One region of the Paenibacillus sp. P46E genome, then DNA from elsewhere that is predicted to be linked to it. Evidence: riboswitches for the same ligand, from Rfam matches in the RefSeq annotation. Region 1 holds a riboswitch; the other holds the start of a gene.

The links. A riboswitch is a leader RNA that binds a small molecule or an ion and turns the genes downstream of it on or off. The one in region 1 is predicted to bind glycine.
Region 2: linked by a shared signal. The riboswitch ahead of gcvT (glycine cleavage system aminomethyltransferase GcvT) and the one ahead of A3849_RS07775 (amino acid permease) in region 1 are both predicted to bind glycine.

Annotation. Positions count from the first base shown of each region.
Region 1 covers NZ_LVYZ01000029.1:124,145-132,823, forward strand. The annotation lists gene A3849_RS07755 (MFS transporter) at 1-143, opposite strand, end outside; gene A3849_RS07760 (SseB family protein) at 342-596, opposite strand; gene A3849_RS07765 (hypothetical protein) at 616-1,308, opposite strand; gene A3849_RS07770 (SMI1/KNR4 family protein) at 1,308-2,795, opposite strand; gene A3849_RS07775 (amino acid permease) at 2,945-4,330, opposite strand; glycine riboswitch at 4,461-4,540, opposite strand; gene A3849_RS07780 (DUF1569 domain-containing protein) at 4,701-5,153, opposite strand; gene A3849_RS07785 (aldehyde dehydrogenase) at 5,187-6,617, opposite strand; gene A3849_RS07790 (ArsR/SmtB family transcription factor) at 6,608-6,910, opposite strand; partial or broken gene A3849_RS07795 (alpha/beta hydrolase) at 7,062-7,281, opposite strand; gene A3849_RS07800 (DUF2804 domain-containing protein) at 7,461-8,483, opposite strand; gene A3849_RS07805 (alpha/beta hydrolase family protein) at 8,588-8,679, opposite strand, start outside.
Region 2 covers NZ_LVYZ01000033.1:13,417-22,095, reverse strand. The annotation lists gene gcvPB (aminomethyl-transferring glycine dehydrogenase subunit GcvPB) at 1-449, opposite strand, end outside; gene gcvPA (aminomethyl-transferring glycine dehydrogenase subunit GcvPA) at 446-1,798, opposite strand; gene gcvT (glycine cleavage system aminomethyltransferase GcvT) at 1,795-2,919, opposite strand; glycine riboswitch at 3,105-3,200, opposite strand; gene gcvH (glycine cleavage system protein GcvH) at 3,385-3,777, shown strand; gene A3849_RS09705 (hypothetical protein) at 3,908-4,543, opposite strand; gene A3849_RS09700 (flagellar motor protein MotB) at 4,615-5,478, opposite strand; gene A3849_RS09695 (flagellar motor protein) at 5,475-6,260, opposite strand; gene uvrB (excinuclease ABC subunit UvrB) at 6,441-8,432, shown strand; gene A3849_RS09685 (hypothetical protein) at 8,500-8,679, shown strand, end outside.

The sequences.
Region 1 (8,679 bases):
TGAAGTTCCCGGTTGGATGCGTGCAAATCCGTAGCTAGAATAGGCAAAGCCAGATTGAGAATGGTCATGTCCAGACCCACTGCAAGTATGCCGATGGCAAGTGCACTCAGTACCCACCATCTTCGATTTTCTTGAAGATTCATTATCGTTTCTCCTTTCAAAATGAGGTAATAGCCGCCCCTCTTATTTTGACATTTTATTTAATTTGATACTATATCTCATTTGAAACTATATTCCATTTAAATCTAACCGTCAACAAATAAAAAGCCGCATCCGGTAGAATACCAGAAGCAGCTTAAAGCCGAGGTTCTTTTTTTCAGCATTTCTTTGTCCTTTTTCCTCTACAACCTCTTATATTCGGCGATCATGCGCTTATTCTTGTCGTCCAACCGGAAACCGATCCCCCGGAAATTAATGACAGCTCCGCTCATGTTCTCCGATAGGGTCACAATATCCTCGTAGGTAGCGATATTGCCGCCCCATACTGTTTTATCATATCCTTTTTCAAACTCAAGCCAATCTGTGAATACCGGCAACCAAGGTTCTTCCCCCTCCACGCCAAGGGAGGCAAATTGAATGTACGTTCCTTGCTTCAACGTCTTCAGGCCCTGTTCATCAGGGGGGGGACGGTTCTTCTTCCGTAAGCTGCATCGGCACCAAAAACTTCGCCTGGACGAGTTCATCCAGCATCCGGGCTTCTGCCACCTGAAGATACTGATTCTTGCCTTCATACTGCTGCCGGGAATACATGGCCTGAAAAAAACAAAGCATCGCATGCTGCAGCTCCGGATTGCTCAGAGGAATATGGATCTCCGGCGTTCCGCTCCAATCGGGCGGCGGCAATAGATCGTCTCTGCTGATCACGAGCGTGTTTTGCCCGTTATCAATGAGAAGGTTGCGGATGCCAAGGAGATGAAGCTCAGCGAGTATCATGGGGATTTTCTCCCGGCTGATCTTTCTCATTTCCAGCTCAATGAACTGCTGCAGGTAATAATCCGCCGCATCTGCTGAGAATGCTTCCTCAGAGAACACCCATACCTGGTCATTACCGTCGATGTATGGATAATTCGTATGGACATCGTACGCCATAAATAATGTTCCGGCATTTAAGATTGTTTGTTTCAATGAATCCAAGAGCATCTTTGCATCAAAGTGTTCCGTCTCAACAGCTTCGCTTTCCTTAGAATACCGGGCAGATTGAATCATAGTGATCAGGTCCTGAATCGTAAGTCCGCTGCTTGCCTCCATGGTCATTGGATAAATAAATAGAACTTCTCCTGCTGCCTTATCTTTCTGTTCCTCGCTCATCACCAACTCACCTGCCATCCGTAGGACTGAAGGTTGAAATATTTATTGAACTCAGCGACTACGGAGTTTGCATGTTCCTCTGATGTTGCCTGAAATATTGTGATGCCGGTTATACTACACCCGGAAATCTCCTCCAATCCGCTAAATCTTGATGCATCTACTCCAATATCCCGAAGACTCGTACAATTTTTGAATAGGGTTAAATCGCCAACCGGATAAGTGAACTCCTGTAATTTCTGCAATTCTCCTAGAACGGGTATATTCGATTCATCCTTTGCACAACTATCCGTTTTAAAAGTTGTTAAATTCCTTAGGTCTTTTAAAAACGCTAAGTCAGGTATTGTCACTTTTTTGAGTTCCAGTTTTTTCAACTTCCTAAGGTTTGAAATATAGCTCAAATCGCCAACTTCTAGTTCTTCTAAGCTTAATTCCGTCAAGTTTACTAAGGCTCCTATTGCTTTGCTGTCCATTGAGTCCATTTTATATAATCTGAGATTTTTTAATTTTTTTATATCCTTCAGTTTATATATGTCCGTTAATGATAGTCTGGTGAATGTTAGTTGCCGTAACTCTTCTAAGTATACTAGGTACTCCAAATCAGACTCTTTAAAGGATTGCCCCCCTATTACAAGCTCTGTTAATCCAGGCAACTGTCTGAGTACATCGTAATTTGCAATTTCATCGGCATGTATAATAAGTTCCTTAAGATTAGGCATACGGGTCAGAATATCCAAGGATACTACTCCGTGTTTTCTCGCCAGATCAGACCGAATAAAGACCATTCTCTGTTTATTCAATGTTTCTGCAGAAATAAAACCGCCTTCATGATCATCTTCAAAATACTCGGCCCAAAATCCGCTGACTGGGATAACGCTGTTTTTTTCTGTTTCCATTGTAGTCAACGCCAGCACATCATCAAACAGATGTCCATGCTTCCGGTGAATAAGGATCACTTCCTCCTCGTCTATGGCATTGATTTCACCATTGCTGAAGCCTGATTCGATAAATTCAAAGAAATGCCCCAAGCTCTCTGAAATAACATAGGAAATATTCGAATTGCGGTCTAATGTAATGATTTGACCATAACTTCCCTTTACTCCGGGTTCCAGATCCATTACAAGGAACGACCCTCCTCCATCTTCAGCAAAAGGGACCCATCCCTTTCTATATTCCCCTTCTTTCACTGTATCCGGTTTGCCGGAAATAATATCACAGCCTGAATTCTGACGCCTTCTCCAGGTAGCCGTTACCGATTGTAGGGTCATCCAGCTAAAACCAGCCATAACTCCAAACACCTGATCTCCTTCTCCATTATGTTTCATGTATAATTGTCTGAAATCATCTGGAAATCTGCAATTCATCATTCTCTCTGCTTGGTTGATTTCTGCTTCCTCAGCTGCTGGATTCAGTAAATCCCCAATATCTGGTATGTTCGATTTTAAAATCTCAATCAGGCGAGACTCGCTTTTTTCATTAAACAATGTCATATAGTATCCTCCATTTCGCGGATTCAGAACCTCTCTAGAACAGTATACAATCTTTTTAGAATGGAGGGCTCTTCCACATTAATGGGGAGTTGTCTTGATCAAAGCAGCCCCCAAAACCACTGAATGGTGGAATTGAGGGCTGCTTTGATTTATTGAATTGTCGGTTCTGCATTGATTATTTTGTTGTCCTGCTCCCTCTTCCTGCTATTTACCGAATACAAAACATATAACAGAATGAACCATAGAGGCGTAAACAATAATGCCGGACGTGTTTCTCTAGCGATCAGCATTATAATGAGTATGGCAGCAAATAAAGCGAGGACCACAATATTAACCGCCGGCGTTAACGGTGCTTTGAATTTGGATTTCAAATGTAATTCTGGCCGGGTCTTCTTATATTTGATGTGACATACGAGAACAACACCCCACACCCAGATAAAACAAATGGCACTTATGGTGGTTACGATTCCAAAGGCCTGCTCCGGAATGAGCTTGCTCAGAAGAGCACCGGCAGATATGACCAGCGTAGAAATGAATAACGAGTTTCCGGGTACATGATTTTTATTCAGTTTGGCAAAATGAACGGAGGCTTGATTCTTCCGGCTCAAATTATAAAGAATCCGGCTTGTCGAGAACATCCCGCTGTTGCATGCAGAAGCGGCTGAAGTTAATACGACGAAATTGATAATCCCTGCGGCGATTGGAATCCCTACTAGACTAAAGGTTTTTACAAAAGGGCTTTCTGCCGGACTGAGTTCCGTCCATGGATTAATGCACAGCAGGACGAACAACGCGCCAACGTAGAAGAAGAGAATCCGCAGAGGTATTTTGTTGATCGCAGATGGGATGTTTTTCTCCGGATTCGCGGTTTCCGCTGCCGACACCCCCACTAATTCCACACCGACATATGCAAACACCACCATTTGGAAGGAAAATAAAAAACCTTTTACACCGTTCGGAAACACGCCTCCGTGTTCCCAAAGATTCCGGACTGTTACCGATCCTGCATCCGTCTTGAGCCCCATAATCAGGAAAATGATACCTATGCCGATTAAAGCAAGAATCGTGATGACTTTGATTAGAGCAAACCAGAATTCGAGTTCACCGAAGTTTTTGACAGTCAGTAAGTTGAGTCCTAACAAAATAATCAGGCAGACGACAGCAGGTACCCAATGCGGAATATTAAACCAATACTGCACATATACGCCTACTGCAATCACATCAGCCATAGCCGTCATGATCCAGCAGAACCAATAGGTCCAACCCGTGATGAATGCCATCCGGGGCCCAAGATAGTCTTCGGCAATATCTGTAAATGACTGGTATCCCGCATTAGACAACAGAAGCTCTCCCAGCGCTCTCATCACGAAAAACACAGCGATGCCCACGATTAGATAGGTAATCATGATGGAGGGCCCCGCCTGCTGAATCGCCTTGCCCGATCCCAGGAATAATCCTGTACCAATAGTGCCTCCGATGGCAATCAGTTGAACATGCCGGTTGGCCAGCTCTCTTTTTAATTCTGTTTGCGCCATTCCTAGTTCCCCCTTATGAATACTATGTATTGATGCCAATAAAAAAAGAGACTGGATGTCATCCAATCTCCCGGGTTATAAGAATATGAAAAAATACCTGTCCTGCTGCTGTCAGCATGACAAATACATTCCGTACTCTTCTGTCCTTTTGCCTGAGATTGTGAACCCTTCGGCGCCACGGAATTCCGTGGTCTCTCCAGAAGCTGCTCCTGCTATAGTGTGATCCATAGCAATCATAGCTTGCGAATTATGAAGTTAATGTACCTGCGTTTCTGATATTCTAACATATTACTTGCAATGGGAGTATCAGATCAGTGATAAAAGTCTCAGACCAATTACTTCCAGATATTTTTGGCATTCAATCACTGGCTTAGCTTGCGAACTGCACCTCGGAGAAATGATCTGTAACGTGCATGGTGAAATACCGGTCATACTCCTCCTTGCTTAGATCTCCAAAGATCAAGTGGGGAGCTAACTTCCCTTCGTATGCTTGAAAGGTATCAATTGCTTTGAGGAGAAGTCCGATTCCCTCTTTGACGGTTCCCTGTTTTTCAAGCTTGGACGCACCTGGTACATGTGCCGTCAAATCATGCTTCATATGGCCCTGCTTCAAAAATTTCCGGATCACGATGCGGCCGATGGTTTGTCTCACAATTCTGGGCTTCAGCTGCGGATAACCTGTCATAGAATATTCAATGGTCTGAGCGCAATGGGCAAGAATCTCATAGAGCGGCCACTGCTTGGTTGGGATAACGTCGTACCCCTCCATGATCAGCAGTTCTTTCTTCACATCATCCAGTGATGCAAATTGTACATTATTCATCTTGTTCACCTCCTGATCGTCGTTTCTCATGTATTAACGCATAATCTTTCTGACCCACTTGACCTTGTCGCCATAAGGCGGAAATAAGAAAGGGATATCCAGCCTCGTGCTTTTGGTGAGGACGCTTTTGGTATGAGAGAACAGCTCGAAGCTGTATTTCCCGTGATATGCACCGATCCCCGCGTTTCCTACTCCCCCAAATGGCAGGTGGTGATTGGCAACATGGCTGATCGTATCATTCACGCACCCGCCGCCGAAGGAGACGCGTGAGAGTACTTCCTCCTCGACCTGACGTTGTCCGGTAAACAAGTACAGTGCCAACGGTTTGGGACGGGCATTCACCATTTCAATCGCCTCCTCCACTAGACGGAAGCCCATAATAGGCAAAATCGGCCCAAAGAGTTCATCCTGCATCGCAGGGTCCGACCAAGAGGTTGCCGCAAGCAGTGTTGGCTCAATGTAGAGCTCATCTCTGAGCATTTTCCCGCCCGAAAGCACGCTATTCGGTCCCGCTTCCAGAATTGCGGCCAAGCGGTCGAATTGTCGTTCATTGACGATTCGGCCATAATCCGGACTTACTCTGGCGTCCGGTCCGAAGAACCCTGTCAGCACCGTCTTCATCCGGGCAATCAATTCCTCCCGAATCTCTTCATGGGCAAGTACATAGTCCGGGGCAATACATGTCTGCCCCGCGTTCATCATCTTCCCCCAAATAATCCGTTTGGCCGCAACGTCAAGGTTCGCAGTCCGCTCCACGATAGCCGGACTTTTGCCCCCAAGCTCAAGCGTGACGGGCACAAGGTGATCTGCAGCAGCTTTCATGACGATCTTGCCGACCGGTACGCTTCCCGTAAAAAAGATATAATCAAAGGGAGCGTGAATCAGCGCCGAGGTGGTCTCCTTCTCCCCTTCAATCACTCTGATATACGTCTCGGCAAAGGTTTCGGCGATCAGTTTCTTAACGGCAGCAGTAACTGCAGGAGTATTCTCGGAGGGTTTTAAGACCGCGCTGTTCCCTGCCGCAATGGCTCCGATCAGCGGTTCAATCAGCAGCTGGAACGGATAATTATAGGGTCCGATGATAAGAACAGTTCCGTAGGGCTCTCTATACTGGTAACTCTTAGATACAGCAAGATAGAAGGGAGTTCTTACCCTTTGCGGCTTCATCCACCGCTTCAAGTGCTTGCTCATGTAGCGGATGCTGTCCAGCGTATAACCAATCTCTGTCGAATAAGCCTCAAATTCACTTTTGTGCAGGTCCTGATATAATGCCGCCAGTAACAGCTGCTCGTTCCGTTTGATCGCATCCGACAGCTTCCCCAGCTGCTCCAGACGAAACTCCACGCTTCGTGTATAACCGCTATGAAATTTCTCGCGATGCTCCTGCAGGATTTCATTGACCTGCTCTGAGTTCCACTGCTTCATATTCCTTCTCCTCTTTCTATGAAATGGGCCTAGAGACAATCCCGCTCTAAGGCAGCTAGAAGCCTTCTTAACAACTCTACCGATTCCTGCATGGACAACTCATAATATCGCTGGGTTCCCACTTGCTCGACTTTGATGACTCCCGCATTTTTGAGCAATTTCAGATGATGGGAAACTGCCGGCCGTGACAAGGACAACTTCCCGGTAATTTCATTGACCGTCATCCTGCCATCCTCCGATAGATGGAGCAGAATATCCTGACGGTGCGGATCACTTAATACTTGAAGAATTGGAAGGCTTTCGCGAAAAATCTGCAACGCCTGCTTTCCCATGCTGGTGCCTCCCCGTTTATGTAGTTTAAATGTTTAAACATTTAAACCAATGGTATGGACTCATATTATACTTTTCTTGTTCAATAATCAAGTGCGGCTCCGGATGACGTATATTAGAAGCTGCAACCTTTCACATGGAACGTTCTCCAGTCTCAAGGTCCACACAGAAATCGGTGCAGCTAAAATCAAGCGTGCCTTTCGGCGAAGCAAAAGCCGCAATAACGCGATTGTATAAACGGAACGCTTCGTTTACCAAGTCCGTTCTTTCCCCCAGTGGCGAAGAAATTGGTTATAAATTCATCCAAGAACGCTAGACGATCCGCCTTTACCCCGTCTTGAAACCCTTGAATAGCGGCATCGTCGAATCCCCCGTATAGTTAATATTTTTAACGCTGAGAATATAACAATTAATATCCTTACTGTAATTCCTCCTAAAAAACAGATCTTTAGCCTCTCACTTCTCAATCTAGCTACGTTGCAGATCAAATGGCCGAAGCGGATATATAACCCGGGAATATGAAACTGCGCAAGCCGATCGCGTTAAGTCCCTTTACCACCGGTTGACCGCATGTTCCGCAAAGGCCACGAGATCCTTAACCTCGATTACCGTACCGTCGTCTAAAACGGCCTTCCCGTTAAACTTCCCGAAAATCTGGTGGCAATGCGTATCGATAATTTTCAGTTTCATTTCCGTGTACCGATCATAGATCGGCTTGAACTCCATTTCGAATCGCCCATCTTCGCTGATGAAGGTTTTCCTGGCCATGTAACCACCGCCTCCTTGCAGATCGAAGTGAACTTGGCCGATCTTATGCGCTTCGCCGTCATAGAACAAGATGTTCTCCGTGGCGGCAGATGTGTTACCGAAGCCATAGCCGATGTTAAAGCCGAACCGTTTGCCGAAGGCATAACCGCTGCCGCTTCCCCAGAACCACTCGTGACTGAAAGGCCATACCCCCCGGCCCCAATCGAGAAGCCCGAAGGCGGTATCGGCTTCGAAGCGATATTCCTGTTCCCCTATTCGGGCAAAACCGTTAGCAGGCATACAATTGATTTTATGATTGTAATAGAAAAAACGACTATCCTCATCAAATGGCGTTGCCATCACAATCGAGGTAGAATCAGGCTGGATTAGCCGAATATCGATGTCGATCGGTAACTGCTTGCCGTTGCCAGCGGACTTGCAAATAAGTCTGCGCTCTCCGTCCATCACTTGAAACTGCATGAGGAAGCCTTTTTTCTGATACGTCAGATCGCCTTGCTCGGCCGTTGCCGGCATATTCAAACGCCCGAATGGCAATATAAGCATGTTCGATATATCGTACCGTTTACCAGTCTCAAACTCGAAGAGCTTCACGGATACATCGCCGGCGTAGGAGACATGCCCTATAGTCATCTGCAAGCCATACTGATCGTTCGACACTTGATAGAAGTCCCATTCCTTCACTCGCCAGGGTGGTGCCTTGATTGCGTCCCGATTGAAGGTAAGCACGGCTTGGGTCGAGTAACCGCGCTGCAGCAAAACGCCGTCGCTGCCAAGCACAGGACCGGGCGTATGAATTCGATTTTGCATAAGTAACCCCCTCCAGACTTGAGTTGCCAAAGCATGATACGCTCATGAGCGCCTCTGCCCAGACCTAGACAGAGACCGGGAATAATATCTATTTCATTTAGAGATTAGATATTTGCTTTTATAAATTCATATGTCATCTCAGCGACTCTTTGATTACCAGCTTCTGAAAAACCGTGACCTTCTCCAGGAAACACTT
Region 2 (8,679 bases), on a different contig from region 1:
ATCATCAGGCCGGTCCATTCACCATGGGCACCAGCGGCTGGCTGCAGAGACACGGCATCCATGCCGGTCAGGGCAGCCAGATCCTTTTGCAGAGTATGCATCAGTTCAAGGGCACCCTGAATGCTCTCTTCCGGCTGGTAAGGGTGAATCTTGGCCAGTCCCGTGAAACGGGCAACGTCTTCGTTAATCTTCGGATTGTATTTCATGGTACAGGAGCCGAGCGGATAAAAGCCGTTATCCACGCCGAAGTTGCGGCGGGACAGTGCGGTATAGTGGCGGATGACATCCACTTCCGATACTTCCGGCAAGACTACCGGCTCGCTTCTCAGCAGTCCGGCGGGAATCAGGGCATCGATGCTCTCTTCCTGCGGAACATCGCACACGGGCAGGGAATAGGCCGTGCGGCCGGGACGGCTAAGCTCAAAGATCAGACTTTGTTCCGGTTTCATATACAACCCTCCAGTGCCACTTTGAATTGGTCAATTTCCGTTTTGCTTCTTTTCTCGGTGACGGCAACCAGCATATGTCCGTTCAATTCAGGATAATCCCGGCCCAGATCATAGCCGCCGAGGTAGCCTTCCTTCAATAGCCTGGAATTAATCTCGCTGACGCTGGAGCCTTCCGGCAGTTTCAGAACAAATTCATTGAAGAACGGTGCCGTGAACGCTGGGGCTGCGCCAGTTAATTCGCCAAGCTTGCCGGCTGCATAATGGCTTTTGCGGATGTTGAGCTCCCCAACCTCGCGCATGCCTTCTTTGCCCATGACGGACAGGTAGACGGAAGCGCATAGTGCGAGCAGCGCCTGGTTGGAGCAGATGTTGGAAGTCGCTTTTTCGCGGCGGATATGCTGCTCGCGTGCCTGCAGTGTCAGCACGAAACCGCGTTTGCCGTTACGGTCAATGGTCTGGCCGACGATCCGGCCCGGCATGCGGCGCATGAGGGGCTCGGCTACGGCGAAGAAGCCGCAGGTTGGACCACCGAGTGAAGCCGGAATGCCTAGCGGCTGGGCGTCACCGACTACAATGTCGGCGCCAAGCTTGCCCGGTGTTTCGAGAATGCCGAGTGCCAGCGGATTGGCACTGACCACGAGCAGGCCCTTCACGGCATGGATCAGCGGCTCCATCGCACCAAGGTCCTCAATGGCGCCGAAGAAGTTCGGTGACTGTACCAGTACGGCGGCTGTGTCACCGTCAATTGCGGCGGCTAGCTTGGCCTGATCCGTTACTCCGTTTGCGTAGTCAATCTCCACAACATCCAGGCCCCATGCACCCGCTGAGGTACGCAGTACCTGGCGTGCTTCGGGGTGAACGGTGCGGGAGACGATCAGCTTTTTGCGTTTTGTCGCACCGGCGGCAAGCACCGCAGCTTCCGAGAAGGCGGTCGCACCGTCATACATGCTGGCATTCGCTACTTTCATGCCGGTTAGCTCGCAGATATAGGACTGGAATTCGAAGATCGCCTGCAGCTCGCCTTGGCTGATCTCCGGCTGGTAAGGGGTATAGGCGGTATAGAATTCCGAGCGGGAAATCACATGGTTAATGACAACGGGGATATGATGGTCATAGAGCCCTGCACCGAGGAAGCTGGCATGGGTGTCGAAGCTGGCATTGCGGTCAGACAGCTCTTTCATATGGCGCAGCAGTGCGTATTCATCAAGTGCCTCTGACATCGGCATCGTTCCCTGATAACGGACAGCCTGCGGGATGTCGGCAAACAGCTCCTCCACGGATTGAATCCCGACAGCCTCCATCATCTCGTTACGGTCTTGCTCGGTCATCGGCAGATAACGGTGCTTCATTGCGGCTTCACTCCTTGGCTTTTTTTATAAAATGGCGCTTTGACCACGGCCGCCTTAAGCTGTTTGCCGCGGATCTCCACGTATACCTCTGTTCCAAGCTCCGAATAGGCGGCGTCCAGCAGCGCCAGACCCAAATTGCGTTTCAGCGTTGGCGACTGTGTGCCTGTAGTGACCTCCCCGATCTTCACACCATCCGCGTAGACCGGATAATGCGAGCGCGGAATCCCGCGGTCAATCATTTCCAGGCCCACGAGGCGGCGGGGCAGTCCGGCTTCCTTCTGCTTCACCAGTGCGTCCTTGCCTAGGAAATCGGCTTTGTCCAGCTTCACGAAGAACTGGACTCCCGCTTCCAGCGGTGTAATGTCCGCCGACAGCTCCTGACCATATAGCGGCAGCTTGGCTTCGAAACGAAGCGTATCGCGTGCGCCGAGTCCGGCGGGAGTCAGACCGTGCGGAGCGCCTGCCGCAAGCAGGCCATTCCACAGCACAGCTGCTGTGTCCAGCGGTGCATACAGCTCAAAACCGTCCTCACCGGTATACCCGGTCCGGGAGAGCAGAACCTCAACGCCGCAGACTACAGCGCGCTCGATGAAATGGAACGGTGCAAGCTCCGCGATGGGAGCTGAGGTAACTTCGGCCAGAATCGTCTCAGCCAGAGGGCCTTGCAGTGCGAGCAGCAGCGTCTCATCGGAGACATTGTTCAGCGTCACGCCGCTGAATTCATCTGTGAGATGCTCCTGCAGCCACTGGAAGTCTTTGTCGATATTGGAGGCATTGACGACCAGCATGTAACGCTCTTCGCCGAGGCGGTAGACCAGCAGATCATCGACTACACCACCGCTTGGGTAGAGCATCAGGGTGTACTGCGCACCGCCATCCTGAAGACGGCTAACATCATTCGTGGTCATCCGCTGCAGAAAGGCTTCCGAGCCGTTGCCGCTGACCATGAATTCGCCCATATGCGATACATCGAATAGTCCGGCCTGCCGGCGGACCGCCTCATGCTCCTTCACGATTCCCGTGAATTGCACCGGCAGCTCCCAGCCGCCGAAATCAATACATCTGGACTCTGCATAGGCGGAGTAAAGGTCGTAAAAAGGTGTTCTTTTCAAAGCATCCATCGGCTCACTCCCTTGTCTGATTACATGCGAAAAAGGACAGGCAAAAGACAAATATGCACAACCCGCATATAAGCCTTTCGCTCTGTCCTTTGTACCTGAGAGTTACCCTGCTGACCAGCGCGCAGGTTTCCCCGTTGGTGATCTGAATCCCTGCCGGGCAGGTTTCAGATAGCTCTCCAGAGATGCGTCCGGCAAAGGTCCTTTTGCCTGAGAGATTCACCCTCCCGGGCTTACTCCTTCGGCGCTGTCTTCTCAGAGACAGTCTCTCCCTATGCCATCATTCGCAAACCGTATTGTTTTCTACTGACTCCATTAAAGCGGGTATACAACTCCGCTGTCAACAAAAAAACGTCAAAAAGATGACAAATTTTATTTTCCTGTCAGTTATATTGACATTGAGCGGCGCAATAACTTAGTCTATAACTAATTTTACAACTCCAAATTTGGAAAAGAGGCGGCTTAAGAATGAGTGAAGTGCTAGACAACCTGTTGTACAGCGAAGAGCATGAATGGGCACAGCAGGGTGAAGGGCGCATAGTACGTGTCGGAATTACGGATCATGCCCAGCATTTGCTTGGTGATATCGTATTCGTGGAGTTTCCTGAAGTGGGTGCGGCCCTCTCGGCTGGCGACAGCGTAGGCAGCATCGAATCCGTCAAGACGGTATCTGAGCTCTATTCTCCGGTATCGGGAACAGTGACCAGAATCAACGATGCACTCGAAGCCAGCCCGGAGCTGATTAACGATCAGCCTTACAGCGGCGGATGGATTTTTGAACTGGAAATCACTGGGGAGTTTGCCGAAGTGGCGTCCGGACTGCTGGATGCGGCAGCTTATGGCAAGTTAATTGAAGAATAGAATACCCTGCGGACACTAGTTTCCGGCATATAAAATAGAGACAGGCCTTCACATCACAATTCGTGTTACTAATGTGTGAGGTCTGTCTTTTTGTGATTTTTCATGTGTACTCATACATTGGAATCTGCCGCTAATTAGGGAATTCGAGAAGCCCGGGATACAGCAGCGGTGCGATGTGCCATAACACAGGAAGCAGGGCGATCGCAATAACCGCGAACACCATGCAGAGCAGGGTGAAACGGTAACGCTTCCGTGGCCGTCCCGCAGGCCTTAGCACGAAATAGTACACGCCAAACGAGTATAAGGGGAACAGTATCGCAAGAGTCATAGCCATGCATACCATGAAGGTCGACTCCCCGGCATTGCCCACGATCATCGCCATAGGATCATATCCAGGATCAATCTGGTACAGAAAAAAAAGAAGCGGGAAATAGGCGAAAAGGACGTGCAAGGGGAACAAACGGATGTGCCGGTCTTCTGCCAGCCCATACAGCATCCACCAATACCCGAGCCAGAGCAGGGCAAATGCCCCCCCGGCCAGCAGAAAATTCCCGCCCATCCATAACAGATCACTGGCGCTATATGCTGCAGTACTATTCCCCCAGAAAATGGAGTATGGCGAGAATAACATCAGGATTGCGACGGCAGCACCAGCCAGCGGGGTGAAGAAAATTTGAAAAAAAGCGGTAACCATCAATGATACGAAAAGCCGCAAATTCCTCGAAAAACGGGTGGGGTCAGGTGTTGCTCCTTCAGTGGCCTGCATCGCGTTCAGTCTCCTTTACCAGCACAAGTATATTCATTGGTCTTCTGCTGACTCTGAGCTGAAAGGTAATGCTACTCCTCTTCCTGAAGTTGCCGCAGCACCGTAATCTCCACGCGCCGGTTTTTCTGCCGTCCTTCTGGAGTGGAATTGCTCACTGCTGGACGGGTATCTGCATATCCGGCATATTGAAACGTATCCGGGTTCAATCCCTCTTTATCTAAAAAGAAGCGCAGCACCGAGAGGGCACGGGCGCCGGATAATTCCCAGTTGTCGTTATAACGGGAACCGGCAGACACCGGCGTATTATCAGTATGGCCTTCGATACTGATTGTTGCTCCAATGCCGCGGAATAGTCCTGACAGCTGCCGCAGCGCGGGGAGCGCGGGCGCTTTGAGCTCGGCCCTGCCGACATCGAACAAGTAACGGTTGCTGAGCGTAATCGCAATGCCTTGCGGTTTATCCGCCACAAAGATCTGGTCACCCAGATTGTTGTCTTTGACATATTGGGTGATGACGCCCATGAGCGCAGCCAGTTTGGCTTCCTGCTCGCGGAAGGCCTGCTCACGCGCCGAAGGCTCCGGGTCGGCAGGGGGTGGACTGGCCGCCGGGCCGGTAGCTGCATTTTCCTGCTCCTGACCTGTATCAGAGCTGTCTCCGCTCCCCCCGTTCTTCCCATTCCCCGTTCCTGCGGATTGCAGCCCTTTTTGACCATCCAGAACACCATTTCCACCATCTAATACCGGATTTCCGCTTCTAAAAGTGTCCGATAAAGAGCTCGTGACGATGTTGAACTTATGTGTATCCAAACTGCTCATGGCAAACAAAATCACGAAGAAAATAAGCAGCAGTGTAATCAGATCTGCATAGGTGATCATCCAACGGTCGCGGTTTTCCCGTCCATCTGTGCGAGGCTTTCTGCGGTTTCTCTGTCTCATGAGGGACCTCTGGTAATATCGCTGCCGTGTTCCTTGGCGGAACGGTTCAAGAAGGAACGGAGTTTTTTACGCACAAGCTGGGGATGATCCCCGTTCTGCAGGGCAAGAATGCCTACCATAAGCATTTCCATAGTACCCAGCTCACTTTGGCTGCGGGATTTGATCTTGGAGGCAATGGGTAAAAATATTAGATTAGCGCTGGCCACACCGTATAGAGTCGCTGTAAAAGCAACTGCGATGGAAGCTCCCAAGTTAGAAGGATCGGTAAGACTGCTGAGCACGCGGATCAGACCCATAACCGTACCGATGATGCCCATGGTGGGCGCATAGCCGCCTGCGGCTTCAAAAATTTTGGCATAGCCTTCGTATTTGAGCTCTTTAGCATCCATCTCCAGCTCCAGAATCTGCCGGACCTGCTCGGGGTCTGTTCCGTCAACAATGAGCATGAGTCCTTCACTGGTAAAGGGGTCGGGATGCTCTTCGGCTCTTTTCTCCAGGGCCAGCACACCGCCGCGTCTTGTGACTGTGGCCATGGAGATCAGCTCTTCTGCCTGTTCTTCCATGGTGTCCGCATGTCTGCCAAAAGCTACCCGCACCGCCGCTGGCACGCAGCGCAGTCTGGAGGCCGGGAAGCTGATCAGCACGGCGGCAAGCGTGCCTCCGAATACGATGAGTGCAGCATTTAACTGCAGCAGGCCGGACAGGCTTCCGCCTTCCCAGAAAAAGCCGCCGATGAGTGCTGCCAGACCAGCCAGCAAGCCGATAATTGAAGTAATATCCATGAGTTCAAGCTCCTTAAATTTCTATATATTATGGTTTGCATGAATCTGGGCAACACTGTATAATAAACGGGAACAAGTATTCTTATCTTCCATATATTTCAGAACGTATGGAGAGAGAATCATCAGGGCCACAATTATAATATATTTATATATTTTAGACGATAGAGGGGAGACGGGCAAATGAATGATATTGTCGTCAGTACGCAGACTTTTCAGTTGGAGTCCGAGTACACACCCCAGGGCGATCAGCCTCATGCCATACAGGAATTAGTAGACGGCATCCGGCAGGGCAAGAAGCACCAGACGCTGCTGGGAGCGACCGGTACAGGGAAGACCTTTACCATCGCACAAATGATTTCCAAGCTGAACCGGCCCACGCTGGTTATTGCGCACAACAAGACGCTGGCTGCCCAGCTTGCGAGTGAGTTCAAGGAGTTTTTTCCAAGCAATTCTGTAGACTACTTTGTCAGTTACTACGATTATTACCAGCCAGAGGCGTACATTCCCTCCTCCGACACCTACATCGAGAAAGATTCCAGCATAAATGAAGAGATTGATAAGCTTCGCCACTCAGCGACCAGTTCCTTGTTCGAACGGCGTGACGTCATCATTGTGGCCAGTGTTTCCTGTATTTACGGCCTCGGTTCTCCGCAGGAATACGGAAGCCTGCTGCTGTCGCTGCGTGTGGGTATGGAGAAGCCGCGGAATCAGATTCTGAGCCGGCTCGTGGATATCCAGTACCAACGCAACGACATTAACTTTGTGCGGGGCACTTTTCGCGTGCGCGGTGATGTGGTGGAGATCTTCCCGGCTTCACAAGGCGAGCATGCCATCCGTGTAGAACTGTTCGGTGATGAGGTGGAACGGATTACTGAAATTGATGTATTGACCGGAGAATTGATCGGGGAACGCGACCATGTGGCTATTTTCCCGGCATCGCACTTTGTCACCCAGGAAGAAACCATGCGTGTGGCTCTGGTTAATATTGAGCGTGAGCTGGAAGAACGGCTGGCTGTGCTCCGGGATGCAGGCAAACTGCTGGAGGCCCAGCGTCTGGAGCAGAGGACCCGTTACGATATTGAGATGATGAAGGAAGTCGGCTTCTGCTCCGGGATCGAGAACTATTCCGGACCGCTCACCTTCCGTGAGCCGGGAGCAACCCCATACACACTTATGGATTATTTTCCTGACGATATGCTGATTGTAATCGACGAGTCCCATGCGACATTGCCACAGATCCGGGCGATGTACAACGGTGACCGCGCGCGCAAGACAGTTCTCGTGGAGCATGGCTTCCGCCTGCCGTCCGCGCTGGACAACCGGCCGCTGCAGTTCGAAGAATTCGAAGACAAGGTGACTCAGATTGTATATGTGTCCGCCACACCAGGCCCTTATGAAATTGAACATTGCCAGACGATGATTCAGCAGATTATCCGGCCTACGGGTCTTTTGGACCCGATTATCGAGGTTCGTCCGACAGAGGGGCAGATTGATGATCTGATCAGTGAAATCCGTGACCGGGTGGAGCGCGACGAGCGTGTACTGGTTACGACTCTGACCAAGAAAATGTCCGAGGACTTGACTGATTATTTCAAGGAAATCGGAATCAAGGTCCGCTACATGCACTCTGACATTAAGACGCTGGAGCGTATGGCGATTCTGCGTGATCTCCGGTTAGGCGCCTTCCATGTTCTCGTGGGGATCAATTTATTGCGAGAGGGTCTGGATTTGCCGGAGGTATCCCTCGTAGCGATTCTTGATGCCGACAAGGAGGGTTTCCTGCGCTCCGAGCGTTCACTCATTCAGACCATCGGCCGTGCGGCACGTAACTCCAATGGCCGTGTAATCATGTACGGTGACCGTATCACAGACTCGATGGAAAAGGCTATGTTCGAAACCCAGCGCCGCCGGGAAACGCAGATTGCCTATAACGAGAAGCATGGAATCACACCCACTACGATCAACAAAAAAGTTCGCGAAATCATCGAGGCGACTAAGGTTGCCGAGTCCAAGGCCGAATATCTCACCGGCGTGGGCGGCAAGATGAGCAAGAAGGACCGTCAAAGCCTGATGCAGCGTCTTGAGGCCGAGATGAAGGATGCTGCCAAGAATCTGCAATTCGAGCGTGCCGCAGAGCTGCGCGATGCTCTGCTGGAGCTTCGGGCAGAGTGAGGCAGTGCCATATGCATACTTGATTTACAATAAAGTACAGGAACGGCGCTGCATATGGCCGTTCCTTTTGGATAAATTGCTCATCTTTCTTGCGCATCCCGAAGGGACAGCCCGCAGTTTGCAGTTTGCGCATCCCGAAGGGACAGCCCGCAATTTGCAGTTTGCGCATCCCGAAGGGACAGCCTGCAGTTTGCAGTTTGCGCATCCCGAAGGGACAGCCCGCAGTTTGCAGTTTGCGCATCCCGAA